One region of the Streptosporangium sp. NPDC000509 genome, then DNA from elsewhere that is predicted to be linked to it. Evidence: riboswitches for the same ligand, from Rfam matches in the RefSeq annotation. Region 1 holds a riboswitch; each other region holds the start of a gene.

Evidence for each region. Region 1 has a riboswitch for cobalamin ahead of cobN (cobaltochelatase subunit CobN). Riboswitches for the same ligand answer to the same signal wherever they lie in the genome.
Region 2: another riboswitch for cobalamin. It lies ahead of ACFY3D_RS18280 (ribonucleoside-diphosphate reductase subunit alpha); the one in region 1 lies ahead of cobN (cobaltochelatase subunit CobN).
Region 3: another riboswitch for cobalamin. It lies ahead of ACFY3D_RS25740 (CbtB domain-containing protein); the one in region 1 lies ahead of cobN (cobaltochelatase subunit CobN).

What each region holds. Positions count from the first base shown of each region.
Region 1 is NZ_JBIAYX010000021.1:114,961-124,747, reverse strand. It holds gene cbiE (precorrin-6y C5,15-methyltransferase (decarboxylating) subunit CbiE) at 1-1,150, shown strand, start outside; gene cobM (precorrin-4 C(11)-methyltransferase) at 1,147-1,890, shown strand; gene ACFY3D_RS32530 (cobalt-precorrin-6A reductase) at 1,883-2,695, shown strand; gene ACFY3D_RS32525 (precorrin-2 C(20)-methyltransferase) at 2,761-4,290, opposite strand; gene ACFY3D_RS32520 (precorrin-8X methylmutase) at 4,311-4,937, opposite strand; gene ACFY3D_RS32515 (precorrin-3B synthase) at 4,934-6,583, opposite strand; cobalamin riboswitch at 6,605-6,800, shown strand; gene cobN (cobaltochelatase subunit CobN) at 7,046-9,787, shown strand, end outside.
Region 2 is NZ_JBIAYX010000009.1:177,055-186,841, reverse strand. It holds gene ACFY3D_RS18290 (mechanosensitive ion channel family protein) at 1-591, opposite strand, end outside; gene ACFY3D_RS18285 (ribonucleotide-diphosphate reductase subunit beta) at 669-1,664, opposite strand; gene ACFY3D_RS18280 (ribonucleoside-diphosphate reductase subunit alpha) at 1,727-4,105, opposite strand; cobalamin riboswitch at 4,218-4,419, opposite strand; gene ACFY3D_RS18275 (tripartite tricarboxylate transporter substrate-binding protein) at 4,424-5,449, opposite strand; gene glmS (glutamine--fructose-6-phosphate transaminase (isomerizing)) at 5,543-7,363, opposite strand; gene ACFY3D_RS18265 (hypothetical protein) at 7,417-7,692, opposite strand; gene ACFY3D_RS18260 (N-acetylmuramoyl-L-alanine amidase) at 7,846-9,787, shown strand, end outside.
Region 3 is NZ_JBIAYX010000014.1:205,909-215,695, forward strand. It holds gene ACFY3D_RS25720 (tRNA (adenine-N1)-methyltransferase) at 1-701, shown strand, start outside; gene arc (proteasome ATPase) at 907-2,670, shown strand; gene ACFY3D_RS25730 (acyltransferase family protein) at 2,913-4,070, shown strand; gene dop (depupylase/deamidase Dop) at 4,158-5,675, shown strand; cobalamin riboswitch at 5,795-5,925, shown strand; gene ACFY3D_RS25740 (CbtB domain-containing protein) at 5,960-6,154, shown strand; gene ACFY3D_RS25745 (CbtA family protein) at 6,162-6,902, shown strand; gene ACFY3D_RS25750 (histidine phosphatase family protein) at 6,899-7,462, shown strand; gene ACFY3D_RS25755 (VWA domain-containing protein) at 7,526-9,634, shown strand; gene cobO (cob(I)yrinic acid a,c-diamide adenosyltransferase) at 9,728-9,787, shown strand, end outside.

The DNA of each region.
Region 1 (9,787 bases):
CGAGTCGGGCGTCGAGCCGGGAGCCGAACTCGGTGTCGACTCCGGTGCGGACCGCGGTGTCGAGCGCGTCGTCTGGCCCTCGCCGCTGCTGCCCGCCCTGCCCTCGCTGCTCGCCGCTCACCGGGGCCGCAGGGTTTGCGTACTGGCCAGTGGCGACCCCATGTTCCACGGCATCGGCACGACCCTGGTGCGGCTGCTCGGCGCCGGACGGGTGCGGGTCCTGCCGCACCCGTCGTCGGTCTCCCTCGCCTGCGCGAGGCTCGGGTGGGCGGCCGACCGTGTCGAGGTGGTCAGCCTCGTGACGCGTCCCGTCGAGGTGCTGCACCCGGTCGTCCACGAAGGCCGTCGTGTCCTGGTCCTCAGTGCCGACGGCCGGACTCCGGCCCGGGTCGCGGCGTTGCTCGCCGCCCGAGGTCACGGCGCGAGCACGGTGACGGTTCTGGAGCGGCTGGGTGGCGCCGGGGAGCGCGTGGTCTCGGGTAGGGCGGACACCTGGTCGACGGCCGTGACCCACGATCTCAACGTCGTCGCCGTGGAGTGCCGCGCGGACGCCGGGACGGTCGCGCTGCCGCGCCTTCCCGGCCTGCCCGACGAGGCGTTCGAGCACGACGGGCAGCTCACCAAGAGCGAGGTGCGCGCGGTCACTCTGTCTCGGCTGGCTCCCGTTCCCGGGGAGCTGCTGTGGGACGTCGGCGCGGGGGCGGGCAGCATCGGCATCGAGTGGATGCGCGCGCATCCGGACAACCGGGCCGTCGCGGTGGAGTCGCGTCCGGACAGGGCGGCGGTGGTGGCACGCAACGCCGCGGCGCTGGGCGTTCCCGGTCTAGACGTGGTGACCGGTGCCGCTCCGGCCGCGCTCGCCGGGCTGGAGACGCCCGACGCGGTCTTCGTCGGCGGCGGGCTGACGGTCGCCGGGATGGTGGAGGCGTGCTGGGAGGCGCTGAGGCCGGGGGGCAGGCTGGTGGCGAACGCGGTGACCGTCGAGTCCGAGGCGGTCCTGGCCCGTTGGCACGGCAGGCTCGGTGGCGACATGGTCCGGCTCGCGGTCAGCAGGACCTCTCCGGTCGGTGGGTTCACCGGCTGGCGGCCCATGATGCCCGTCACGATCTGGACCGTGCTCAAGCCGCCCGCCCTGGAGGAGAAGCGATGACGGTACGTTTCATCGGCGCCGGACCGGGTGCCGCGGATCTCATCACCGTGCGGGGAGCGCGGGCGATCGCGTCCGCACCGGTGTGCCTGTACGCGGGATCGCTGGTCCCCGCCGAGTTGCTGGAGTCGTGCCCGCGGGGCGCGCGGTTGGTCGACACCGCGCGGATGAACCTGGAGGAGATCGTCGCGGAGATGGTCGCCGCTCACCGGGCGGGGGAGGACGTGGCCAGGCTGCATTCCGGTGACCCGTCGGTGTTCAGCGCGATGGCCGAGCAGATGCGGCGGCTGGACGCCGAGGGAGTGCCGTACGAGGTGATCCCGGGGGTGCCCGCCTTCGCGGCGGCGGCGGCGTCGCTGGGGCGTGAGCTGACGGTGCCGGGGGTGGGGCAGACGGTGGTGCTGACCCGCACCTCGGTGCGCGCCACTCCCATGCCCGAGGGCGAGGATCTGGGCACGCTCGGTCGTAGCCGGGCCACGATGGTCCTGCATCTGGCGGTGCAGCGGGTCGAGGCCGTCGCGGCGGAGCTCGTTCCCAACTACGGTGCCGACTGTCCGGTGGCGGTGGTGGCGAGAGCGAGCCGCGACGACGAGGTGATCCTGCGCGGCACCCTGGCCGACATCGCCGGGCAGGTCCGCGACGCGGGGATCCTCCGCACCGCGGTGATCGTCGTCGGACGGGTGCTGACCGCCTCGGAGTTTCCCGACAGTCACCTGTACTCCGCGGCCCGTTGCCGTGACTGACCCCGTGCTGAAGGTCCTGATCCTGGGGGGCACCGACGAGGCGAGGCGGCTCGCCGCCGCGCTCGCCGATCGCCCGCGGACGCACGTGGTGTCCTCGCTGGCGGGCCGGGTGCGTGATCCGAAGCTGCCGGTGGGGGAGGTGCGCGAGGGAGGTTTCGGCGGTCCCGGCGGGCTCGCGGCGTGGCTGGTGGAGCACGGCGTCCAGGTCGTCGTGGACGCCACGCATCCGTTCGCGGCCAGGATGAGCGCCTCGGCGGCCGAGGCGGCGGCCCGTACGGGCCTGCCGTCGCTGATCCTGCGGCGGCCCGGGTGGCGGGCGGCTCCCGGTGACGACTGGCGCTGGGTGCCCTCTTTGGAGGCCGCCGCCGAGTTGCTGCCCTCGCTGGGGGAGCGGGTGTTCCTGACCACGGGACGTCGCAGCCTGCCGGTCTTCGCGGGTCTCGACGGGCAGTGGTTCCTGGCCCGTTCGGTGGACCGGCCGGGGCCGGTGGTGCCGCGACGTCTGGAGGTGCTGCTGAGCCGGGGGCCGTTCACGGTGGACGGCGAGCTGGCCCTGATGCGCGAGCACCGGGTGGAGGTGTTGGTCACCAAGGACAGCGGTGGTGAGATGACCACCGCGAAGCTGTTCGCCGCCCGTGAGCTCGGGGTGCCGGTCGTGATCGTACGCCGTCCGCCGCTGCCCGAGGGGGTGGTCTCGGTGGGGACCGTCGAGGCGGCGCTCGCCTGGCTGGAGAGTGTGAGCGGTCCCGGTGGGGGTGCGGGTGCCGGTTCGGGGCGTCGGGCCCGGCACGCCGGCGAGCGGTGAAGGCCGGACTCGCCCTCACCGCGTGACGGCTCCTCGACGACTGAGGAGGAGCCGTCACGTCCGGGTCAGGCGGGGTAGCGGCGAGGGGTGAACACCACCCGTTCGCCGTCGGCTCGCTCGACCACCCGCGTGGTGGACGAGCCCACCAGCAGCAGGCAGCGCATGTCGATCGCTCCGGGATCCAGGTCGCCGAGGGTGGTGACGGTCATGTGCTCGTCGGCCCCGCCGACGTCGCGGCCGACGACCACGGGGGTCTGCGGCGCGCGGTGCTCGAGCAGCAGGTCCCGCGCGGCGGCCACCTGCCAGGTACGGCTCTTCGAGGCCGGGTTGTAGAGGGCCAGGACGAGGTCGGCCTTCGCCGCGGCGCTGATCCGCTCGGCGACCACCTCCCAGGGTTTGAGCAGGTCCGACAGCGACAGCACGCAGTAGTCGTGGCCGAGGGGCGCACCGGCCCTGCTCGCCACCGCGTGCGCCGCGGTCAGGCCGGGCAGCACCCGTACCGGCACGTCCGCGAACCTCGGCTCGCACGCCACCTCCAGCACCGCGCTGGCCATCGCGAACACCCCGGGGTCGCCCGAGGAGACCACGGCCACCCTCGACCCGGCCGCGGCCAGTTCCAGCGCGTGCGCGGCCCTCTCGGCCTCCACCCGGTTGTCGGTGGGGTGGCGGCGCTGGCGCGGGTTGGGCGGGACGCGGTCCAGGTAGGGGCCGTACCCGACGAGTTCGTCGACCTCGGCGAGCGCCTCCTGCGCCTGCGGGGTCAGCCACGGACGCCCGGCGGGGCCGAGTCCCACCACGACCACCTCGCCGCGCGCCCTCGCCTCGCCCGGGGTCTCGGCTACGGCGGCGGGCGCGGGGCTCGACGCGTTGACGGGGCTGTTGACAGGGCTGGGGATCAGCGCCAGCGAGAAGTACGGGACGCTGCCGGGGTCGACCTCGGCCAAAGGCGCCAGGCGCTGCTGCCCGGTGGTGGCGCGCTCGACGTACCAGGCCTCGTCGAGACGCCCGGCCTCGGCCAGCGCGTCGCGGACCTTGGTGAAGGTACGGCCGAGTTTCAGCACCGCGGCCGAGTCGGTGGCCGCCAGGCGCTCGGCGAGCACCTCGGCGGGGAGCGTCCCCGGCAGCACGGTCAGGACCTCGTCCCGCTCGACCAGCGGGCGGCCCAGGACCGCCGAGGCGCCGCTCACCGACGTCACGCCCGGCACGACCTCGGTGACGTAGCGGTGCGACAGACGCTTGTGCATGTGCATGTACGAGCCGTAGAAGAGCGGGTCGCCCTCGCACAGCACCACCACGTCGCGCCCGGCGTCCAGATGGGCGGCCAGCCGCACCGCGCAGGCGGCGTAGAAGTCGTCGATCGCCCCCTGGTAGCCGCCGGGGTGGTCGGTGGTCTCGGTGGTGAGCGGGTAGATGAGCGCCTCCTCGACCTGCCCCTGCCGCAGGTAGGGAGCGGCCACCGAGCGGGCGATGCTGCGGCCGTGGCGGGCACTGTGGAAGGCGATCACGTCCGCCTCGCCGATCAGGCGGGCGGCCTTGACGGTCACCAGCTCGGGGTCGCCGGGGCCGAGTCCCACGCCCCACAGCCGTCCGGTCACGCGTGTGCTCACGTCGTCGCTCACTCCTCCTCGCTCGCGATCGCGTTGACCGCGGCGGCGGTCATCGCGCTTCCGCCCCGGCGTCCGTTCACGACGAGGTGTTCCAGCCTCGCCGGGTGCTCGGCGAGGGCCTGTTTGGACTCGGCGGCGCCGATGAAGCCGACCGGGACGCCGAGTACGGCGGCCGGGCGGCCCGCGCCCTCCTCGACCATCTCCAGCAGCCGGAACAGCGCGGTCGGCGCGTTGCCGATCGCGACCACCGAGCCCTGGAGCCTGTCGCGCCACAGTTCCAGTGCCGCGGCGCTGCGGGTGGTGCCCAGCCGCGCGGCGAGCTCCGGCACGCGGGGGTCGCCGAGGGTGCAGATCACCTCGTTGCCCGCGGGAAGGCGGCGCCGGGTCACCCCCGAGGCGACCATCGTGGCGTCGCAGAGCACCGGGGCGCCCGCCTGGAGCGCCTCGCGCGCCGAGGCCACGACACCGGGCGACCAGCGCAGGTCGCTCACCAGGTCGACCATCCCGCAGGCGTGGATCATACGGACCGCGACCCGGGCGACGTCTGCGGGCAGGCCGTCCAGGTCGGCTTCCGTGCGGATGGTGGCGAAGGAGCGGCGGTAGATCTCCGCGCCGTCGCGGACGTAGTCGATCACATTTCCCCTCTGGCGGCCGCCACCGCGGCCGCGGTCTCCTCGATGCCGGAGCAGGTCAGGGCGGTGCCGTCCAGTTCCAGGCGGTAACCGTCACCGGTGGCGATCACGTCCGCGACCCGTCCCCTCGGGCGGCCGCAGCGCCTGGCGCAGCCCGCCCAGTGCACGGGGAGCGTATCGGTGCCCGGCCCCATCGTGGACGGCGGGGCCATGCCGAGTTCGCTCCCGGCCGGTGAGGTCGTGGACGGTTCGCCCTTGGACGGCGGCTCACTCCCGGGTGGCGAGGTTGCGGACGGCGGGGCCATGCCGATGGCGGTGGCGGCGTCGGCCTGGACGTCGGCGAGGGATTTGGCGCAGCCGGGGCGGCCGGTGCAGGCCGTCACACCGATCCAGGGGGAGGCGGGGTCGACGACCAGCCCGGCGGCCTCCAGACGGGCGGCCGTGCCCGTGACCTCGGCGCGGTCCAGGCCGGGCAGGACCACACCGCGCCATGGCGTGAGCCGGATCTCCCCGCCCGAGGCGGCGTCGGCGAGCAGCAGTGCCTGCGCGGAGGTCAGCCGCCCCAGGGGGATCGCCACCCCGAGCGCCACCCGCGTGCCCTCGTTTCCTGGACCGTCCGTGTCCCTGTCTCCGTGGCCTGCGGCCTTTCCGGGACCTGTCTCTCCGGTGACGCCGGTTCGGTTCCCTCGCCGGTCCGTGCTCTCGATGACGCCGACCGGCCCGGAGGTCACGACGTGCGGTCTCACCGGTTCGAAGGGGGGCGTGTCGGGGAGTCCGAGAGCGGTTCGCACCCGGGTGGCGATCCGGGAGGGCCCGTCGGGAAGTTCGGCGATCCGCCAGGCGGTGACGTCCCGGGTGGCCAGTTCGTCGAGGAACGCCTCGGCGGCGGCGAGCAGGACGGTCACGGCTTCGTCGAGCGGTACGCGCAGGCCGGTGTCGGTTCCGGCGAGGAGCAACGCGGCCTCGTCCGGTGCCGTGGGCAGGATCGTGGCGTCCGCGCCCAGGCCGGCCACGTCTCCCCGTCCGTCGTCGAGGGCGAACATGAACCGTCCCGGCAGGGTGGCGAGGGCCGGGCGAGCACACAGCCGTCGATCCAGCTCGCCGACCAGAGGGGTGATGTCGGCGATCCCACAGCCGTTCGTTTTCGTGCCGTTCGGAGCATCCCCGCCGCTCGGTCCGCTCGGCCTGCTTGGCTCGTCGATTCCGCCTGGTTGGGCGGGTCCGGTTGGTTTGTTTGGTCTGCCGAATTTGTTTGGTTCGGCCGATCCAGCCGGTCTGCCGGGGTCGTTTGGTTCGGCCGGTCCGTCCACTCCGGTCAGCGGGGAGGCGAGGATGTTGCGGATGCGCTCGTGTGTCGCCGAGGGCAGCAGGCCCGCTCTCGCCATCCGCGCGGCGAATCCGTTTTCCGGACCGCTTCCGGGATTCTCCGGCCCGAGACCGCGCACCTGGACGTTCGCCCGGGAGGTGAGCTCGATGACGCCGTTGCCGTACGCCGTGGCGGCGTCGGCGAGTTCTCGCAGCTGGGAGGGGGTGAGACGACCTCCGGGTACGCGGACGCGGGCCAGGCCGCCGTCCGCGGCGGGGTGGACCTGGAGGGCCCCGGGGCACGCGTCGAGCCGCGATCGTCCGGAAAAGTCGGCAATGGACACTCAGAGGATGTTAATGCCAGTTTCTTGCAATGACCCGGACTGCCGTAGTGTCATCGATGGCGACGGCAAGGGAGGAAGCCGGTGTGAATCCGGCGCGGTCCCGCCACTGTAACCGGGGAGCGAACCCCACCCGGGCCACTGTCCGACGAAGGACGGGAAGGCCGGGGTGAGCACCGATCCGGGAGCCAGGAGACTCCAGCCGTCGTGGCCGACGACGACCCGGGGCGAGGACCCCGAGGGAGGAAGCTCCGTGCGCTTTTCGCCGTTCCCCCGTCACACCGCGACATCGCCGTTCCCCCGCTACGACGCGGCATCGTGGTCTTCCCATTACGACGCGGCATCGCGGTCGCCGCATCACGGTGTCACACCGCCGTTCCCGCGTCACACCGCGACGTCGCCGCTCTCCCGCCGCATCGCGGCTCCCGCGGGCCGTACCGCCACTCCTCTGCTGGAGTGTGGCGCGTGATCCTGCTGCTCTCGACCTCCGACACCGACCTGCTGAGCGCCCGCGCGAGCGGCGCGGACTACCGGCTCGGCAACCCCGCCAGACTCACCGCCGCCGACCTCCCACCGCTGCTGGAGGGCGCCGACCTGGTCGTGGTCCGCCTGCTCGGCGGGCGCCGCGCCTGGGAGGAGGGGCTGGACGCGCTGCTCGCCGGACCCCGGCCCGTCGTCGTCCTCGGCGGCGAGCAGGCGCCGGACGCCGAGCTGATGGAGCTGTCCACCGTGCCCGGCGGGGTCTGCGCCGAGGCGCACGCCTACCTCGCCCACGGCGGCCCGGCCAACCTGACCGAGCTGCATCACTTCCTGTCCGACACGCTGCTGCTCACCGGCCACGGGTTCGCCGCGCCCGAGCCCACCCCCACCTGGGGAACGCTCGCGCGCGAGACGCGCGGCCAGGACGGACCCGTCGTCGGGGTGCTCTACTACCGGGCCCACCACGTGGCGGGGAACACCGCCTTCGTCGAAGTGCTCTGCTCGGCGATCGAGGACGCGGGCGCGCGGGCGCTGCCGGTGTACTGCGCCTCGCTGCGCACCGCGGAACCCGGCCTGCTGGAGGTCCTGCGCACGGTGGACGCCCTGGTGGTGACCGTGCTCGCCGCGGGCGGCACCCGCCCGGCGACCGCGTCGGCGGGCGGGGACGACGAGGCATGGGACGTCGGCGCGCTCGCCGAGCTGGACGTGCCGATCCTGCAGGGGTTGTGCCTGACGAGCAGCCGGGCCTCCTGGGAGGAGAACGACGACGGCCTGTCCCCGCTGGACGCCGCCACCCAGGTCGCGATCCCCGAGTTCGACGGACGGATCATCACGGTGCCGTTCTCCTTCAAGGAGATCGACGAGGACGGGCTCACCGTCTACGTGGCCGACCCCGAGCGGGCCTCGCGGGTGGCGGGCATCGCGGTGCGCCACGCCGCGCTGCGGCACATCCCGCCCGCCGAGCGGCGGCTGGTGCTGATGCTGTCGGCCTATCCCACCAAGCACGCGCGCATCGGCAACGCCGTCGGCCTGGACACCCCGGCCAGCCTGGTACGGCTGCTGGCCGCGCTCCGCGAGCGCGGTTACGACATCGGCGCCGAGGACGAGCTGCCCGGGGTGAGCGGGCAGGACGGCGACGCGCTCATTCACGCGCTGATCGCCGCGGGCGGGCAGGACCAGGACTGGCTCACCGAGGAACAGCTCGCGGGAAACCCGGTGCGCATCGCGGCGAGCCGGTACGCCGAGTGGTACGCCACCCTCCCCGCGGACCTGCGCGCCCGGATGGAGGAGCACTGGGGCCCGGCGCCCGGCGAGCTGTTCGTGGACCGCTCACACGATCCCGAGGGCGAGATCGTGCTGGCCGCGCTGCGTTCCGGCAACGTGGTGGTCATGGTGCAGCCGCCGCGCGGCTTCGGCGAGAATCCCATCGCGATCTACCACGATCCCGACCTGCCGCCCAGCCACCACTACCTGGCCGCCTACCGCTGGCTGGCCGACGGCTTCGGCGCGCACGCCGTGGTCCACGTGGGCAAGCACGGCAACCTGGAGTGGCTGCCCGGCAAGTCGGCGGGCCTGTCGGCCTCCTGCGGCCCGGACGCCGCGCTCGGCGACCTGCCGCTCGTCTACCCGTTCCTGGTGAACGACCCGGGCGAGGGCACCCAGGCCAAGCGCCGCGCCCACGCCACCCTGGTCGACCACCTCGTCCCGCCGATGGCCCGCGCCGACAGTTACGGGGACATGGCCAGGCTGGAGCAGCTCCTCGACGAGCACGCCTCCATCGCGGCGATGGACCCGGCCAAGCTGCCCGCGATCCGCGCCCAGATCTGGACGCTCATCCAGGCCGCCAGGCTCGACCACGACCTCGGGGTCGCCGACCGTCCCCACGACGCCGAGTTCGACGACTTCCTGCTGCACATCGACGGCTGGCTGTGCGAGGTCAAGGACGTTCAGATCCGCGACGGCCTGCACGTGCTGGGAGCCGCCCCCGAAGGGGGGCCGCGCGTCGACCTGGTCCTGGCCATGCTCCGCGCCCGGCAGATGTGGGCGGGTGGCGAGGCGCTCGTCGGGTTGCGCGAGGCACTGGGCCTGGCCGAGGACGGCAGCGCGGGACGGATCGGTGTCGACGACGCCGAGACCCTGGCCCGAGCCCTGGTCGAGGCGATGGAACACCGCGGCTGGGACCCGGCCGCGGCAGGGGAGGTGACCGCCGAGGTCCTGGGCCGGGCCGACGACACCGGCCGCGACGACGCCGGCGCCTCGGCGGGCCCGGCCGGAGTGACCGGCCGGGGCGGCGGATCCGGGGTGCCCGCCGCGGCCGACGTACGCGGTGCGAACCTGGGGGAGGTGGAGCGGATCCTGCGGTTCGCCGCCGTCGAGGTCGTGCCCCGGCTGGCGCGCACCACCGACGAGATCGACGCGATCCTGCACGCCCTCGACGGCGGCTACGTGCCCGCCGGGCCGAGCGGTTCGCCGCTGCGCGGGCTGATCAACGTGCTGCCCACCGGCCGCAACTTCTACTCGGTCGATCCCAAGGCCGTGCCGAGCAGACTGGCGTGGGAGACCGGCCAGGCGATGGCCGACTCCCTGCTGGAGCGCTACCGCGCCGACACCGGCGACTGGCCGCGTTCGGTCGGGTTGTCGGTCTGGGGGACCAGCGCGATGCGCACCGCGGGCGACGACGTCGCCGAGGTGCTGGCGCTGCTGGGCGTGCGGCCGCTCTGGGACGAG
Region 2 (9,787 bases), on a different contig from region 1:
GCCCCACTCCCCCTTCACCACCACGACGTCGTCCAGGCGGAGCGCGTCGCTGAAGGCCAGCTGGAGCCCGGCGAGCATGTTTCCCAGGGTCGACTGGGCGGCGATGCCGACGACGACCCCGGCGATACCGGCCGAGGCGAGAAGTCCGGCTCCCAGCGCCCGCACCTGCGGGAAGGTGAAGAGCATCGCGCCCAGAGCGAGCACGATGATCACCGCGGAGGCGACCCTGCGGACCAGGGTGATCTGGGTGCGGATGCGGCGGGCCCTGCGGTTGGCCTCGCCCTCGACGGCGATCAGGCGTTCCAGCACCACGTCGGTGACCGCGTAGGCGGCCTGGATGACCAGCCAGGTGGCACACCCGATCATCGCCAGGCTGAGAGCGCGGTCGATCACCTGGCTGAGCGCGCCCTCCACCATCTCAGGTTCGTAGATGGTGTGGGCCGTCGCCACGGCGGCCGTGGCGAATCCCGGCCAGGCGCAGCGGTGCACGAGCGGACCGGCGAGAACCCACTTCTCGCCGATCAGCCGCGAGCGCAACACCCGTCGCACCACCTCCACCGCCACGACGGCGGCGAGGATGGAAACGATCATGATGATCCAGCTGGACACGTGAGGCGTCCCCCTCGACGTCTTTCTGCCTCGTCGTTCTCTTGCCGGACCACAGCTAATCAGAAGGACTCGTCGAACGTGACATTCCCTTCGACGGCTACCTGGTAGGCGGAAACCCGGCGTTCGAAGAAGTTGGCCAGCTCCTGCACGTCCTGCAACTCCATGAACGCGAACGGGTTGGCCGTGCCGTACCTGACGGGCATCCTGAGCCTGACCAGGCGCTGGTCGGCCACGTACTCCAGATAGCGGCGCATCTGGTCCACGCCCATCCCCAGCAGGCCGTCACCGCACAGGTCGGCCGCGAAGGCCAGCTCCGCCGCGACCGCCTCCTCGATCATCCGGGTGACCTGTTCGACGAGCTTGTCGTCGAACAGGTCGGGCTCCTCGGCCCGTACGGTCTCCACGACGCCGAAGGCGAACTCCATGTGCATGGACTCGTCGCGGAAGACCCAGTTCGTCCCGGTGGCCAGGCCACCGAGCAGGCCCCGGGAGCGGAACCAGTAGACGTAGGCGAAGGCCCCGTAGAAGAACAGCCCCTCGATGCACGCCGCGAAGCAGATCAGGTTGAGCAGGAACGCCCGCCGGTCCTCCCTCGTCTCCAGCCGGGTCAGCCCGCCGAGCGAGTCGATCCAGCGGAAGCAGAACTCCGCCTTGTCGCGGATCGAGGGGATGTGCTCGACCGCGGCGAACGCCTTGACCCGCTCGTCGGGATCGGGCAGGTAGGTGTCCAGCAGGGTGAGGTAGAACTGGACGTGCACCGCCTCCTCGAACAGCTGCCTGCTGAGATACAGGCGCGCCTCGGGGGCGTTGAGGTGCTGGTAGAGGTTGAGGACGAGGTTGTTGGCCACGATCGAGTCGCCGGTGGCGAAGAAGGCCACGAGACGGTTGATCAGGTGACGCTCCTCGGGCGTCATCCTCGCCAGGTCCGCCAGGTCGGAGGTGAGGTCCACCTCCTCGACCGTCCAGGTGTTGCGGATCGCGGCCCGGTAGCGCTCGTAGAACTCCGGGTAGCGCATCGGCCGCAGGGTGAGATCCATGCCGGGGTCGAGCAACATCGGAAGAATCGCCTTTCTGAAGGCTGCTGAGGACTGCTGAGGGGTGTCGACGGACCGGACGGCTACTGGCAGGCGTCGCAGTACTCGGGGTTCTCCAGGGAGCAGGCGACGGCCTCGGACACGACTTCGGACACCGCCCCGGGCTCGGCCGCGGCCCGTTCCGCCGGGGCCGCCACGGTGGCCTGCGCGATCCGGGTGGCCGGGCGCGAGCGCAGGTAGTAGGTGGTCTTCAGGCCCGACTTCCACGCGTAGGCGTACATCGAGGAGAGCTTGCCGATGGTCGGCGTGGCCATGAAGAGGTTCAGCGACTGCGACTGGTCGATGTACGGGGTGCGCGCGGCGGCCAGGTCGATCAGCGCCTTCTGCGGCAGCTCCCAGGCGGTCCGGTAGAGCAGCCGCAGGTCGGCGGGGATCTCGGGGATGTCCTGGACCGAGCCGTCGGCGCGCTTGATCGCGTCGCGGATCGGCGCCGTCCACAGGCCGCGGGCCTGGAGGTCACGGACGAGATAGCGGTTGACCTGGAGGAACTCCCCCGAGAGGGTCTCGCGCTTGAAGACGTTGGAGACCTGCGGCTCGATGCACTCGTAGCAGCCGGCGATGGAGGCGATCGTGGCCGTCGGCGCGATCGCGATCATCAGCGAGTTGCGCAGGCCGGTCTCCGCGATCCGCCCCCTGAGCTCCGTCCACGCGGCCGACGTCGCGGCCCCGTAGTGGTCGGGGTGCAGCACCCCGGCGGCGGCCCTGGTCTCCTCGTACGAGGAATGGCGGCCACGCTCGACGGCCAGGTCCGAGGAGGTCCGGTAGGCGGCGAGCGCGATCTCCTCGGAGATCCGGGTGGACAGCTCCAGCGCGCGCGGCGAGTCGAACGGCAGCCGCAGCGCGAACAGCACGTCGGCCAGGCCCATCAGGCCGAGCCCGATCGGACGCCACCGCCGGTTGGCCGCCTCCGCCTCGGGAGTCGGATAGAAACCCAGGTCGATGGTCCGGTCGAGGAACCGCACCGCGGTACGGACCGTCGCGCGCAGCCGCGCCCAGTCGATCCCGTCCTCGATGTCCCCTGACAGGTGGGCGGCGAGGTTGATCGAGCCGAGGTTGCAGACGGCGGTCTCGGCGTCGCCGGTGACCTCCAGGATCTCGGTGCAGAGGTTCGACAGGTGGATGACGTTCTCGGGCCTCGCCGTCTGGTTGGAGGTACGGTTCGCCGCGTCCTTGAAGGTCATCCAGCCGTTGCCGGTCTGGGCGAGCGTGCGCATCATCCGCCCGTACAGGGTGCGGGCGGGAATCCGCCGGGTGAAGCGGCCCTCGGCCTCGGCGGCCCGGTAGGCGTCGTCGAACGCGGCGCCGTACAGGTCGGTGAGGTGCGGGACCTCCTTGGGGTCGAACAGCGACCAGAGGCCGTCGGCCTCGACCCGGCGCATGAACTCGTCGGGGATCCAGTTGGCCAGGTTCAGGTTGTGCGTGCGACGGGCCTCCTCGCCGGTGTTGTCGCGCAGTTCCAGGAACTCCTCGACGTCGGCGTGCCAGGGCTCCAGGTAGACGCAGGCCGCGCCCTTGCGGCGGCCTCCCTGGTTCACCGCGGCGACGCTGGCGTCGAGCGTGCGCAGCCAGGGCACGATGCCGTTGGAGTGTCCGTTGGTGCCCCGGATCAGCGAGCCCCGCGAGCGGACCCTGGTCCAGGCGATCCCGATGCCCCCCGCGTACTTCGACAGCCGCGCGACCTGCCCGTAGCGCTCGTAGATGGACTCCAGCTCGTCGCGGGGCGAGTCGAGCAGGAAGCACGAGGAGAGCTGGGGCCTGCGCGAGCCCGAGTTGAACAGCGTGGGCGAACTGGGCAGGTAGGACAGGGTGGCCATGAGCGCGTACAGCTCGGCGGCCTCCTCGACGGTCTCGGCCAGGCCGCAGGCCACCCGCAGGAAGAAGTGCTGCGGGCGCTCAAGGACCTTGCGGGTCCTCGGGTGGCGCAGCAGGTAGCGGTCGTAGACGGTGCGCAGCCCGAAGTACTCGAACCTGGCGTCCGCCTCCGGATCGACCAGCGCGTCCAGGACCGCGGCGTGGGCGGACACGAACCTCGCGAGCCCGTCGGCGACCAGCCCCGCCTCGTGGGTCGCGGTGACGGACTCGGAGAAGGCGCGGACGCCGTGCTCGGCGGCCTCGTCGGCGATCAGCTCGGCCAGCATCGCGGCGGCGACCCTGGAGTTCTCGGGATCGGTGATCACCCGGGCGGCGGCCTCGTCGATGGCCAGCCTGCGGGCGTCCGTGGCGCTCCCGACGCTCCCGGCGCCGTCGTCGCCCGTCGCGGCCACCGCGGCGCTCTGCGCGTTCCCGGTGTTTCCCGTGCCGCCATGGCCCGTCGCGGCCACCACCGCGCCTTCGACGCCGCTGTCGCCCGTCGCGGTCGCCGCCGTGCTCCCCGTCGCGGTCTCCGCCAATGCCTGTGTCACCTGGTGCCCCTCGCTCGATCGGACTCGCCCCAGGCTCCGCCGGATGGCACGCGTCCGCGAGCGATCCCGGGCACGCCGGATCGCCTCGTTCCGCGGGCCCTCCCACGAGGCCCTGGACATTCACGTCACCGGCAGGTCTTCGGACTCACGGGCGCAACGCGCATGCCTACCGGCCGTCGCTTCCCAGGTATGGATCACCCAGTGCTCAATGACGGCTTTCGTTCCCGTTCACCGCTGCGGGGCAGTCCCGGAATCTCACCGGGTTCCCTCTTGCCTCGCCCCCCGCGGGGCGAACCAGCAACGAGCAGGATCCTACATCTAGGGGCGCCTGACGCAACTACCCCAACAAGTTGTGTCGGAGGACTTCAGCAGTCCGAGCTCGTGAAGCACACCGCGGGCGCGGGCCGTCTCGGTGGCGAGCCACTGGCGAAAGTCGTCGCCGCTGAGGTAGACCCGGCTCCAGCCGTGGGCCGCGCACAGGGAGCGCCAGCGTGGCGCGGCGTCGAGCCTGTCGCACAGGGCGATCGCGGCGTCCCTGTCCTCCGGGCTCATGTCCTTGGGCCCCAGCAGGCCGCACCAGTCGCTGTACTCCAGCCGGACGTCGACCTCCCTGAGCGTCGGCGCGTCGATCCCGTCGATCCGGTCGCCGGAGGAGACCGCCAGGGGCCGCATACGGCCCGCGGCGATCTCGGAGCGCAGGGCACGCGCCGATCCCAGCAGGGCCGCCACCTGGCCCACCTGGAGCGCCTCCACGGCGTCCTCGGGGGTGAGGTATCCGGCATACTCCAGCAGCCGGGTGTCCACCCCGAGGCACTTGCCGATCATGCCGTAGAGCACGTGCTCGGAGCCCCCTTCCGACCGGCCGCCGACCGCGAGCCCCGCCGGGTTCCGGCGCAACCCCGCGGCGAAGTCCTCGAAGGTCAGCAGGCGGGAGTCGGCGGGGACGACCAGGACCGCCCAGTCGCCGACCAGGCGGGCGATGGGGGTGGCGGCGTTCACCACGGCGACGGTGTTGGCGATCTCCGCGGCCGCCACCATCGGCATCGCGGTGACGAGCAGCCTGCCCTCTCGCGCGAAGGGGCCGCCGAAGGCACCGAAGGCGCCGAACGCGTCGCGAGGGGCGGAGCCCAGGGCGCCGCCCCGCTCGACGGCCATCGCGGTACGCGCCAGTCCCGCCTGGACCGCGACGGTCGCCAGCCTGCCCGCGATCCTGTCCCAGCCGTGGCCGTCGATGGTCGGTTCGAGGACGAGCAGGCGCTTCACCACCGAGCCGGCGTCGTTCGCGCCGCACCCCGCGGCGAGCAGCACCCCCGCCGCCAGCGCGAAAAACCCCCTACGGCGCATAAGCGCCCCTTCCCCCAAGAACCCCCTATACCAAAGGTTAGTACTCCATCACCATCTGTGACGAGACGGGGGGGGAGGGAAAGGGCGCGGGGCTCACTCCACCGTGACGCTCTTGGCCAGGTTCCTGGGCTTGTCGACGTCGCGGCCCAGGGCCACCGCCGCGTGGTAGGCGAAGAGCTGCAGCGGGATCGAGAGCAGGATCGGGTCCAGCTCGGTCTCGTTCTTGGGCACCACGACGCAGTCGTCGGCGAGCTTGGGGTCGGCGTCGCGGTGGCCCACCATGAGCACCCGGCCGCCCCGGGCGCGGATCTCACCCAGCGTGGTGAGGTTCTTGTCCAGCAGCTCGTCGTCGGGAACGATCGCCACCGTCGGCATGTCCGGGCCGATCAGCGCCAACGGCCCGTGCTTCAGCTCGCTCGCCGGATAGGCCTCGGCGTGCACGTACGAGATCTCCTTGAGCTTCTGCGCGCCCTCGCGGGCCACCGGATAGCCCCTCACCCGGCCCACGAACATCATGCTCGGCGACTCGGCGTACTTGCCCGCCAGCTCCTTGATCTGCGGCTCCAGCGCCAGGATCTCCTTGATCTGGTCCGGCAGCCTGCGCAGGCCGTCGCAGATCCTGCGGCCGTCGGCGGGAGACAGGTCGCGCACCCGGCCCAGGTGCAGCGCGAGCAGCGCGAAGGCCACGGCGGTCGAGGTGAACGCCTTGGTGCTCGCCACCGAGACCTCGGGGCCCGCGTGCAGGTAGACGCCGCCGTCGCACTCGCGGGCGATCGCGCTGCCCACCGTGTTGACGATGCCGAGCACCCGGCCGCCCTTGCGCTTGAGCTCCTGCACGGCGGCGAGGGTGTCGTAGGTCTCGCCGGACTGGCTGATCGCCACGTAGAGGGTGTCGGCCTCCACCACCGGGTTGCGGTAGCGGAACTCGCTCGCCGGCTCCGCGTCGGCGGGGATGCGCGCCAGTTCCTCGATGAGCTGCGCGCCGATCTGGCCCGAGTAGTACGCGGAACCGCAGCCGATGATCTTCACTCGGCGGAACGAGCGGCTCTCCCGCGCGTCCATGTTGAGACCGCCCAGGTGGGCGATGTGGAAGCGGTCGTCCAGCCGCCCGCGCAGCGTCCTGGCCACCGTGTCGGGCTGCTCGGAGATCTCCTTGAGCAGGTAGTGCTCGTAGCCGCCGGTGTCGTAGTGCCCGGCCTCCCAGTCGACGGTCAGCGTCTCCTTCGCCGTCTCCCGCGCGTCGCTGGCGAAGGTGTTGAACCCGTCGGCCCGCAGCACGGCGATCTCGCCGTCCTCCAGGTGCACCACCTGGCGCGTGTAGCGGACCAGCGCGGCCACGTCGGAGGCGGCGAACATCTCCTTCTCGCCGATGCCCAGCACGATGGGGCTGCCGTTGCGCGCCACGACCACCTCGCCGGGACGCTCGGAGTCGATCACCGCGATCCCGTACGTGCCGACGACCCGCTTGAGCGCGGTCCGCACGGCCTCCTCCAGCGAGTCGGCCTCCTTGACCGTACGGGCGATCAGGTGCGACAGCACCTCGGTGTCGGTCTCCGACAGGAAGATCGCACCGTCGGCCTCCAGCTTGGCGCGCAGCTCGTCGGCGTTCTCGATGATGCCGTTGTGCACGACGGCGATGCGCTCGTCGGTGGACAGGTGCGGATGGGCGTTGACGTCGCTGGGCGCGCCGTGGGTGGCCCAGCGGGTGTGACCGATGCCCAGGCCGCCCTTGAACCGCGCGGGCACGACCGCCGCCAGGTCGGCCACCCGGCCCTTCACCTTGCGCATCTTGAGGCCCTTGTTGGAGACCACCACACCGGCCGAGTCGTAACCCCGGTACTCAAGACGCTGCAGGCCCTCCAGCAGGATGGGCGCCGCGTCCTTAGGCCCTACATAGGCCACGATTCCGCACATGTAACCGCTCCTTATCCATGAACATCGGTAAACGATCGAGGTGCCGTCGTCTGCTACCCGTAGACGATCCGGCGAAGCTGTCGCAGGGAGAGCCCGGGTGCCGCGACACGGCGTACCGCCAGCTCGGCGGCCACCCTGGGGAAGATCTCGTCGTTGACCAATCCCCTGGCCCTGAGCTCCGTGTGGCGCCGCCGGACGAACTCGTCGACGGGCTCGGAGAAGTAGGCCAGCACGTCCGCGACGACCCGCGCCGCCTCGCCGGGACCGAGCGCGCTCGTCCGGGTCAGGTGGGTGATCAGATCCTCATGCGGATTCCGTGCCGTGGACACAGATCAGGACCATACGCATCCGAGAGAGAACACACCAAGTTTCCTGCCCGATTTCGGGCAGAGAATCTCTTCGACATCACAACCCCACCGCAATGCACGACAGTCGGTAATCCCTTATAACTCTAGGTAGTCATCAGAGGGGGAGGAACCTCCATGCGCCGCCTGCCAGGGATCACCGTCGTCACCGCTCTCGCCGTCCTCGCCTCGGTCGCCCCCGCGCAGGCGGCACGTCCCGGGGACCGGTCGGCGCACCCCCGGACGTCCCCGGCCCTCTCCGGGACCGCCACACCGCCCGGCACGACGACGACGGGAACGAGGGCGCGGTCCGGCAGGCAGGCCGCATTCACCGAGGCCGCACGGACGTACGGGGTGCCGGAGAGTGTGCTGCTCGCGGTCTCCTACCTGGAATCCCGCTGGGAGGGCCACGGCGGGCGGCCCAGCGTCGCCGCGGGGTACGGCCCGATGCACCTGGTCGACGGCCGGGCCGCACCCGGACGGCCCCACGGCGCCGGGGAGGACCCACGCGGCGACGAGACCCGGCCTCGCGCGATCGCCGTTCCTTCCGTCGCGAAGGACCGGCCGCGAGACACCCTGCGGCGGGCCTCCGAGCTGACCGGCCTGTCCCCCGATCGGCTGCGCGAGGACGCCTCCGCCAACATCATGGGCGGCGCCGCACTGCTCGCCGACTACCGGCGCCGTACCGGCGGGAGCCCTCGCGACGACCCGGCCGGCTGGTACGAGGCCGTCGCCCGATACCCCGGCACCCGGGAGAGGGGCGCGGCGGACGAGGATGCCGCGTTCTCCTTCGCCGACGAGGTCTACGCGACGATCAGGGCCGGTGCCGCCCGGGTGACCGACGACGGCGAGCGGGTGGTCCTCCCCGCCATACCCGACCTGCCCACGTCCCTCTCGCCCCCTGCGCCTTCTACACCTTTTGCGCCTCCCGCGCCCTCCACGCCGCCTTCCGTGTCTCCCGCGTCTCCCGCGTCGTCTCCCGCGTTCCTCGCGGCCTTCGCGCGGCCCGCCCCGGCGAAGCCCTCGGGACCGTCCGATCCGCGAGCGCCGCTCCCCCTGGAACGGCGCGCCTCGCCCTCCGAGCCACCCACCGAGCCACCCGCCGAGCCACCCGCCGAGCCGCCCACCCCCACCCCCACTCAGGCCGCCGCCCCGACGCCCATCCCCGCCAAGAAGATCGCCATGATGCCCGCTCCGGGGCCCGACTGCCCGAAGAGCGTCTCCTGCGAGTGGCTCCCCGCCGCCTACGAACGGCTCCCCGGCGGCGGGTACGGCAATCACGACCGCTCCGACGGCCCTCGGGAGATCGACTACATCGTGATCCACGACGGGGAGACGAGCTACGACGCGATGACCCGCCTGGCCAAAGACCCCACCTACCTGAGCTGGCACTTCACCATCCGCTCCGCCGACGGCCACATCGCCCAGCACCTGCGGGCCAGGGACATCGGCTGGCACGCCGGAAACTGGTACGTCAACTCCCGTTCCATCGGCCTGGAGCACGAGGGCTACCTGGCCAAGGGCGGCGCCTGGTACACCGAGGCGATGTACCTCGCCTCGGCCAGGCTGGTCCGCCACCTCGCGGCCAAGTACGACATCCCCCTCGACCGGGCCCACATCCTGGGACACGACAACGTGCCGGGCACCACCCCGGAGACCGTGGCAGGCATGCACGAGGACCCCGGCCCCTACTGGGACTGGGCCCACTACTTCGAGTTGCTCGGCAGGCCGCTGCGCGCCTCGGGCGGCGACGCCGCACGCTCGGTGCTGATCAGGCCCGACTACGGCACCAACAGACCGGGGTTCACCGGCTGCGGCGGGGGGTGCCGTGACCTGGGCGCCGCCTCGGTCTGGCTGCGCACGCGCCCCTCCGCCACCGCGCCGCTGGTCAAGGACATCGGCAAGCACCCCACCGGCGACTCCACGTACAGCGTCTACGACCACGCCGCCCGCGCCTCCACCGGCCAGCGGTACGCGCTCGCCGAGCGCAAAGGCGACTGGACCGCGATCTGGTACCTCGGCCAGAAGGCGTGGTTCCACGACCCGGCCACGGCCCCCACCTCCGTGCGCGCGTCCGGCC
Region 3 (9,787 bases), on a different contig from region 1:
GCGGCACCCAGTATCTGGCCTTCAGGCACCTTCTTCAGGACTACACGCTGTCCATGCCGCGAGGCGCGGCGGTGATCTATCCCAAGGACTCGGCCCAGATCGTGGCCATGGCCGACATCTTCCCCGGTGCCCGGGTGGTGGAGGCGGGTGTCGGTTCCGGCGCGCTCACCTGTTTCCTGCTGCGCGCCATCGGCTCCGAGGGCACCCTCACCTCCTACGAGCGGCGTCAGGACTTCGCCGAGGTCGCCACCAAGAACGTGGAGAAGTTCTACGGCGGTCCGATGAAGCAGTGGCGCCTGGTGGTCGGCGACTTCGTCGAGGCTCTGGACGAGAGCGACGTCGACCGGATCATCCTGGACATGCTCGCCCCGTGGGAATGTGTGGACGCCGCGGCCCGGGCACTCACGCCCGGCGGCGTGATCTGCTGTTATGTCGCGACCACGACCCAGCTCTCACGTACGGTCGAAACTCTGCGGGAGCACGGGAGTTTCACGGAGCCCCATGCGTGGGAGACCCTGGTTCGTGACTGGCATGTCGAGGGACTGGCCGTGCGGCCCGACCACAGGATGGTCGGCCACACCGGGTTTCTGGTCACGGCCCGTCGCATGGCCGACGGGGTGACGCCACCACCTCGACGTAGACGTCCGGCGAAGGGGGCACATGGCGAGGAGTCCGCGACTTCCACGTCTTCCGCCACATGATGACGATTCGGCCACGACGGTCCATCTGAGCGTGACACGGGAGCAGACCTTCGTGTTCTTATACTTCTAGGACTAAAACCCCCAAAAGGGATTAATTACCACGCACTTAATGTAGTCATATGAACACCGCTCAGCCAGGTAAGGGACAGCCCTTAGATGGGTAGGGTTTTGAGTAGTCGGTCTCGACTGGGAAGGAGGTGACGCCGTGGCAGCTCGCGACGACGCTGAAGCTCGTGCCGCGCAGCGCGAACGGGAGGTCGCCGACCTCACAACACAGGTCTCCTTCCTGCAGGAGGAGATCACCGCGTTGCGTCGGAAGCTGACGGAGTCTCCCCGGCAGGCCAGGATTCTCGAAGAGCGTCTCCATGACGTGCAGGCGAACCTCGCGGCCGTAACCGGCCAGAACGAGCGTCTGGTGGCCACCCTCAAGGAGGCCAGAGACCAGATTGTCGCCCTGAAGGAGGAGGTAGACCGGCTGGCGCAACCGCCATCCGGGTTCGGTGTGTTCCTCGAAGCCAGAGAAGACGGCACGGTGGAGGTCTTCACCGGTGGCCGCAAACTCAGGGTGAACGTGAGCCCCGCAGTGGAGGTCGAGTCGCTGAAGCGTGGCCAGGAGGTCATGCTCAACGAGGCGCTCAACGTCGTCGAGGCCCTCGGCTTCGAGGATCTCGGTGAGATCGTGATGCTCAAGGAGCTCCTTGAGGACGGCCGGCGCGCGCTGGTGATCTCACACGCCGACGAGGAGCGGGTGGTGAAGCTCGCCGAGTCGCTGCTGGACCAGCCGATCCGGGCGGGTGACTCCCTGCTGCTCGAACCGCGCTCGGGCTACGTCTACGAGCGCATCCCCAAGTCCGAGGTCGAGGAGCTCGTCCTGGAGGAGGTGCCCGACATCTCCTACGAGGAGATCGGCGGGCTCATGCGGCAGATCGAGCAGATCCGGGACGCCATCGAGCTCCCGTACCTGCACGCCGACCTCTTCCGCGAGCACAAGCTCCGCCCGCCCAAGGGTGTCCTGCTCTACGGGCCGCCCGGCTGCGGTAAGACCCTCATCGCGAAGGCCGTCGCCAACTCCCTGGCCAAGCAGGTCGCGGAGAAGACCGGCCAGTCCGGCAAGAGCTTCTTCCTCAACATCAAGGGTCCCGAGCTTCTCAACAAGTACGTCGGCGAGACCGAGCGGCACATCCGCCTGGTCTTCCAGCGGGCTCGCGAGAAGGCCTCCGAGGGGACCCCGGTGATCGTGTTCTTCGACGAGATGGACTCGATCTTCCGGACCCGAGGCTCGGGCGTCTCCTCCGACGTCGAGAACACCATCGTTCCCCAGCTCCTGTCGGAGATCGACGGTGTCGAGGGTCTGGAGAACGTCATCGTGATCGGCGCCTCCAACCGCGAGGACATGATCGACCCGGCGATCCTGCGGCCGGGCCGCCTGGACGTCAAGATCAAGATCGAGCGGCCGGACGCCGAGGCGGCCAAGGACATCTTCTCCAAGTACCTCATCCCGGAGCTCCCGCTCCACGCCGAGGATCTCTCCGAACACGGCTCCAACCGCCAGGAGACGATCTCCGGCATGATCCAGCGGGTCGTCGAGCGGATGTACACCGAGAGCGAGGAGAACCGCTTCCTCGAGGTGACCTACGCCAACGGCGACAAGGAGGTCCTGTACTTCAAGGACTTCAACTCCGGCGCGATGATCCAGAACATCGTCGACCGGGGCAAGAAGATGGCGATCAAGCAGTTCCTGGAGACCGGCCAGAAGGGCCTGCGGATCCAGCATCTGCTGGCGGCCTGCGTGGACGAGTTCTCCGAGAACGAGGACCTGCCCAACACCACCAACCCCGACGACTGGGCCCGCATCTCCGGCAAGAAGGGCGAGCGGATCGTCTACATCCGCACCCTCGTGACGGGCAAGCAGGGCACGGAGGCCGGACGCTCCATCGACACGGTGGCCAACACCGGTCAGTACCTGTAACCACGTGTGACCGGCGGCGCGGTTCCCCTCGTGGGGCCGCGCCGCCGGCGTCGCCATGTCTGCCGCAACACACTCGACAGCCTGTGGCTTTTGTCGCGTTTAAACCTTTTTGTCCTCGGGAGGCCGGCTCTCCTTTCACAGCCGCCCCAGAAATGGCCGGAAATAGACAGCCGTCACGGGGAACCCGAATGATCGAGACGCCGTCCAAGTGGCGTGCGTGAACATTCCGGTCCGGCCGCCCGGTGAACGGCACGGGGTCTCGCGAGGCGCTTCGGGGAAACGGCCGCCTCGCCGAACTCGATCTCCTGCGCTTCCTCGCCGCCATCGCGGTGCTCGCCTTCCACTACTTCATCGCCTTCGCCTCGGTGTGGGGCGACCGCCCTGCCGAACTGTTCCCGGCGATCTCCACCGTCTCCGGGCTCGGCATCCTCGGCGTCGAGCTGTTCTTCATGATCAGCGGGTTCGTGATCCTGATGAGCATCTGGGGGCGGAGCCTGGGGGCGTTCGCCCTTTCCCGGCTGGTGCGGCTCTACCCCGCCTACTGGGTCAGCGTGGCCGTCACCGCCGCGGTGTACGGGCTGACCGCCGCCACGGCCCTGGACCCCAAGCTCAGCCTCGGCGAGTACGGGATCAACCTCACGATGCTCCAGCGGGCCCTCGGCGTCTACGACGCCAACGGTGTCTACTGGTCGCTCTGGGTGGAACTCCGCTTCTACGTACTGATCTCGATCCTGGTGATCTTCGGGGTGACGCTCAACCGCTGCCTGGTCTTCATGGGCGTCTGGCTGCTGGCGGCCGGGTTCTTCGCCGGGAGCGACGAGGCGTGGGTCGAGCTCGTGATCATGCCCAAGTACGCGGCGTACTTCGTCGGCGGCATGGCGTTCTTCCTGATGACGAGGTTCGGTCCCAGGCTCGTCCTGTGGTGCCTGGCCGGGATCAGCGGCGGCCTGGCCGTGAGCGCGGCGATCGACCGGGTGGCCGGGCGCGTCGAGAAGGTCGGCTACGCCGCGATGCCCGTGCCCGAGTGGGCCGTTGTCGCCACCGTGGTCGGTTTCTACGTGCTCATGGCCATGGTGGCGCTGGGATGGCTGGGATGGCTGCGCTGGCGCGGCCTGGTCGTCCTGGGCGCGCTCACCTACCCGCTCTACCTGTTCCACACCCCGGCCGCGGTCCTGATCGTCCCCGCGCTGCGGGACGTGCTGCCGCCCCCGCTGACCGCCCTGGTCACGGTGCTGGCCGCGACGGCGTTCTCCTATCTGGTGTACCGGGTGGCCGAGCGTCCGCTTCAGGAGTTCGTCAAATCCGTGCGGCGGAGAAGGGCCGCATCCCCGTCCTCGTCGCAGCTCCCCGCGCTCTCCTCGATCCCCCTCGCAACGGGCGAAAAGGCTTCGGTGCCATAACTGTCCGACCACCGGGCATAGTGAAGGGTCTAGGGTCGGGAATAGATACCACGGAGAGAAACAGTCCCTGACGAACAGAGGGTGCGCATGACGGTACGGCGGGTGATGGGCATCGAGACCGAATACGGCATCTCCGTGCCCGGACAGCCGGGGGCCAACGCGATGGTGACCTCCTCTCAGGTCGTGAACGCCTATCTGGCGGCCTCGGCCGCCAGGGCACGGCGCGCGCGATGGGACTTCGAGGAGGAGAACCCGTTGCGGGACGCACGGGGGTTCGACCTCGCGCGGGAGGTGGCGGACCAGAGCCAGCTGACCGACGAGGACCTCGGCCTGGCGAACGTGATTCTCACCAACGGGGCCCGGTTGTACGTGGACCATGCCCATCCCGAATACTCCACACCCGAGTGCACCAATCCTCGGGCGGCGGTGATCTGGGACAAGGCGGGCGAACGGGTGATGCACGACGCGGCGGTTCGCGCCTCGGCGATGCCGGCCAACGCCCCGATCCAGCTCTACAAGAACAACACCGACAACAAGGGCGCCTCCTACGGCTGCCATGAGAACTACCTCATGCGCCGGGCCACCTCGTTCGCCGACATCGTCAGGCACCTGACGCCGTTCTTCGTCTCCCGGCAGGTCGTCACCGGCGCGGGCAAGGTCGGCATCGGTCAGGACTCACGGGGCGAGGGCTTCCAGATCAGCCAGCGGGCCGACTTCTTCGAGGTCGAGGTGGGGCTGGAGACGACGCTCAAGCGGCCGATCATCAACACCCGGGACGAACCCCACGCCGACCCGGAGAAATACCGTCGCCTGCACGTCATCATCGGTGACGCCAACATGTCGGAGATCTCGACCTACCTGAAGCTGGGGTCCACCGCGCTCGTCCTGGCGATGATCGAGGACGGCTACTTCACCCGCGACCTCGCCGTGGACAACCCCGTCCAGGCCCTGCGCGCGGTCTCACACGACCCCACGCTCAAGTACGAGATCTCCATGCGCGACGGCCGCAAGCTGACGGCGGTACAGCTCCAGATGGAATACCTGGAGCTCGCGCGCAAGTATGCCGAGGAGCGCAGCGCCAACGGCCTGGACGAGCCCACCAAGGACATCCTGGAGCGCTGGGAGTCGGTCCTCACCCGTCTGGCGGAGGATCCGATGCAGCTGTCCGGCGAACTCGACTGGGTGGCCAAGCTGGAGCTTCTGGAGGGATACCGGACCCGTGACGGCCTTCCCTGGTCGCATCCGCGTCTGCAGCTCGTCGATCTCCAGTACTCCGACATCCGTCCCGACCGAGGACTCTACAACCGGCTGGTCGCCCGGGGCCGCATGCAGCGCCTGGTCACCGAGGAGGAGGTGCAGAGGGCCATCGAGGTGCCGCCCAACGACACCCGGGCCTACTTCCGAGGCCGCTGCCTGAGCCAGTACAGCGAGTCGGTGGCCGCGGCCTCCTGGGACTCGGTCATCTTCGACATCCCCGGCCGTGAGTCGCTGCAGCGCGTCCCCACCCTTGAGCCGCTGCGCGGCACCAAGGCCCACGTGGGCGAGCTGTTCGACCGCTGCCGTACCGCCGCTGAGCTGGTGACGGCGCTCACCGGCGAGCAGTGACGTCCTGAGCGGGGCCTGAGAAGGGCCTGAGAGGGGGAGGCGGCCCGGCCGGGCCGCCTCCCCCTCTTCGCGCCTACCGGATCCCGTCAAACCGGACACCTGGATTGACGGGGGACGGAGAATCGGGATACGTTCCGGGTGCTTTGTGGCGGTGCGAGGGAAATCCGGTGAAATTCCGGTGCGGTCGCGCCACTGTAATCCGGCCCGCGAGGGCCGGGAGCCAGGTCACACTCGACCGCCACCGACCTACGAAAAGGGACGCGTCAATCCCGGAGGAGGTGGCCGTGAGCCAGATCTCGGCACCGCACACCCAGCCCATCCCATGGCACTCGCTCACCCGCTGGCTGCTCGCCGTACCGGTGCTGCTGCTTCTCGCCTATCTGGTCACCTTCGACCAGGGGGCGATCTCCCAGGCGGGAAACTACCTGCACGAACTCATGCACGACGGGCGTCATCTGCTCGGCGTACCGTGCCACTGAGCCGCAGGTGATCTCCAAACTCATCGTCCGGGGCCTCGTCGCCGGACTGCTCGCAGGGCTGCTCGCGGCCGTCTTCGCCTACACCGTCGGCGAACCACGCATCGACCAGGCCATCGCGCTCGAGGAGGCGGCCGCGGCCGCCTCCGCGGCCGAACCACACGACGACACCGGGACCGCCGCCCACTCCCACGACGAGGAGGAGGCCCTCGTCAGCAGGGACGGGCAGCATTTCGGGCTCTTCCTCGCCCTCGGCCTGTACGGCCTGGCGATCGGGGGACTGTTCTCCCTCGTCTACGCGGCCGTACGCGGCCGGGCGGGACCTCGCTCGGAACCGGTGCTCGCGGTCACGCTCGCCGCCGCCGCGTTCACCTCCGTCGTCCTCATCCCTTTCATGAAATATCCCGCCAACCCACCGGCGGTCGGTGACCCGGAGACGATCGACCAGCGCACTGTGCTCTATTTGGTCGCCGTGGCCATCGGGATCCTCGCCGTCGCCGCAGGCACCGCCGCCCACCGCTACGCCTCGCGGAGTGAACCGTGGGTGCGCTGGCTGTCGGCGGGCGCCGCCTTCCTGGTCCCCGTCGTCGCGGCCTGGATCCTCCTGCCGGAGATCTCGGAGGTGCCCCAGGGCTTCCCCGCCGATCTCCTGTGGGACTTCCGGATCGCCTCGATAGGAACCCAGGCGGTCTTCTGGGCCGGTGTCGGCGCGCTCTTCGCCTTCGCCGCCCGCAGGCGCGGCCCGGTGTGACGACCCCCTCGGGGGTCACCCGCCTGCTCCTGGTCTGCCACGCCTCCACCTCGGCGACGGCGCGGGCCGCGTTCCCCGTCGACGAACCACTCGACGAACGCGGCCTGCGCCGGGCCGAGAGGATGGCGCGGGACTTCGGCCCCGGTCCCGCGGCCTGCCCGGCCGAGCTGCGCTGCGTCCAGACGGCGGCGGCGCTCGGCCTGCGGGCGGAGCACGACCCGCTGCTCGCCGACTGCGACCACGGCCGCTGGAGTGGCATGACGCTCGGCGAGGTCGAGGCCGCGGAGCCCGAGGCGCTCGCCTCCTGGCTCGGCGATCCGGGCGCGGCGCCGCACGGCGGGGAGTCGATCACCGCGCTCCTCGCCAGGGTTTCCGGCTGGCTCGCCGTCCGTACTCCCGGCAGGGCCGTCGCGATCACCCATCCGGCGGTCATCCGTGCCGCGGTCGTTCACGTCCTCGGCGCCCCCGCCCGCTCCTTCTGGCGCGTCGACGTCGCGCCGCTGGCCCGGGTGGCACTCACCGGGCGCGGCGGGCGCTGGCGGCTCAGCCACCTCCCCTGACGGCGCGACCACCCGACGACGTGAACGCGATGAACATCCCGACGATGCGAAGGAGATCCCAAGGTGCGCAACCCCCGCTATCCCTTCACCGCGATCGTGGGGCTGGAGGACCTGAAACTCGCGTTGATCCTCAACGCGGTCTCCCCTCGCGTCGGGGGAGTACTGGTCAGAGGGGAGAAGGGCACCGCCAAGTCCACGATCGTGCGGGCGCTGGCCGCTCTCCTGCCGCCTGTCGAGGTGGTGACCGGTTGCCGGTTCTCCTGCGACCCCGCCGCCCCCGACCCCGGCTGCCCCGACGGGCCACACGAGGCCCCCGCGGAACCGGCGGCCCGGTCCATCAGACCCGCCCGCCTGGTCGAGCTGCCCGTCGGCGCCTCCGAGGACCGCCTCGTCGGCTCCCTCGACATCGAGCGGGCCCTCACCGAGGGCGTGAAATCCTTCGAACCCGGTCTCCTCGCGGGCGCCCACCGGGGTGTCCTGTACGTCGACGAGGTCAACCTTCTCCACGACCACCTGGTGGACCTGCTGCTCGACGCCGCGGCCCTCGGCACCTGCTACGTCGAGCGCGAGGGGGTGTCGGTACGGCACGCCGCCCGGTTCCTGCTGGTCGGGACGATGAATCCCGAGGAGGGGGAGCTGCGCCCGCAACTGCTCGACCGCTTCGGGCTGACCGTTGAGGTAAGGGCCTCGCGGGAGGCGTCCCAGCGGGCGGAGGTGGTCCGGCGCCGCCTGGCCTTCGAGGCCGACCCCGCCGCGTTCGCCGCCGCCTGGTCGGACGAGGAACGGGCGCTGGCCACGCGCATCGCCGAGGCCCGAGCCGGGGTCGCCCAGGTCGTCCTGCCGGAGGCGGCGTTGCTCAAGATCGCCACCGTCTGCGCGGGCTTCGAGGTGGACGGGCTCCGGGCCGACCTGGTCACCGCCGGCGCGGCGATCGCGCACGCCGCCTGGCAGGGCCGCACCTCCGTCACCGCCGACGACGTCCGGGAGGCGGCCAGGCTCGCGCTCCCGCACCGCCGTCGCCGTGACCCCTTCGACGCGCCCGGCCTGGACGAGTCCAGGCTCCAGGATCTCCTGGACAGGATCCCCGACGACCCCGGCCCCGATCCTGACGGCCCCCAGGGGCCGGACGACCCCGGCGGCCTCGATCCCGGCAGAGGCGAGGGAGGCCCGGAACCCGTATCCGGTGGCTCCGAGGCCGGGGACGCCACCTCGGACGACCCGGGCGGCTCTGGAGGGCACGACGGCGGGGACGCCCCCCCGCACGGGGCCGCCGACGCCCGGGACACCCCCGGCGCCGAGGCGTGGGAGGCTCAGGCCGCGAAACCCCGGGAACCGTCGGAGGCGACCGGGGGAGCACCGGCCCGCGAGCAGATCGTCGACGCCGAGCCCGGGAGCGGGAACAGGCTGTTCACCGTCCCGGGCGTCGGCGCCGGAGCTCCCGGGCGCCGGTCACGCGCCAGGACACCCCTGGGCCGTACCACGGGCGCCAGGGTCCCCGAGGGCCGCACCGGCTCCCTCCACCTGCGGGCCACCATCGGCGCCGCCGCCCCGTACCAGGTCGCGCGGGGCAGGAACGGGCCAGGACTGCTGCTGCGCCGAGGCGATCTCAGGGAGGCGGTCCGCGAGGGCCGCGAGGGCAACCTGGTGCTGTTCGTCGTGGACGCGAGCGGTTCGATGGCCGCCAGGCAGCGCATGCGCGCGGTCAAGACAGCGGTGCTCGGCCTGCTCCTCGACGCCTACCAGCGCCGCGACAAGGTCGGGCTCGTCACCTTCCGCGGCGCCCGCGCCGACCTGGTCCTGCCGCCCACCTCCTCCGTCGAGGCCGGCGCGGCCCGGCTGCGCGAGCTTCCCACCGGAGGCCGGACCCCGCTGGCCGCCGGTCTGCTGCGGGCCGCCGAGGTGCTCAGGGTCGAACGCCTGCGCGACCCGTCCAGACGCCCGCTGGTGGTCCTGGTCACCGACGGGCGGACCACCTCGGGAACCGCCGAGGAGTCCCAGCGCGCGGCGGGACTGCTGGCCGGGGTGGCGGGCGTGGTGGTCGACTGCGAGGGCGGGCCCGTACGCCTCGGCCTCGCCGCCTCCCTGGCGGCGAGGATGGGCGCGGAGACCGTACGCCTCGACGAACTCACCGACCTGGCCGGGATGGTCCGGGAGAGGCGCGGCGCCGCGTGACCGCGAAGGTCCGAGGCCGGTGAGTACGGCGAGAAGGCCGTACCAGATGACGGTGCCGGATGACAGTGACACGACAGTGAGGGGAGGGCGACGATGCCGCAGGGCAGACCCGTCAGCGTGCCCGAGGACGGCCTGACCACCAGACAGCGCCGC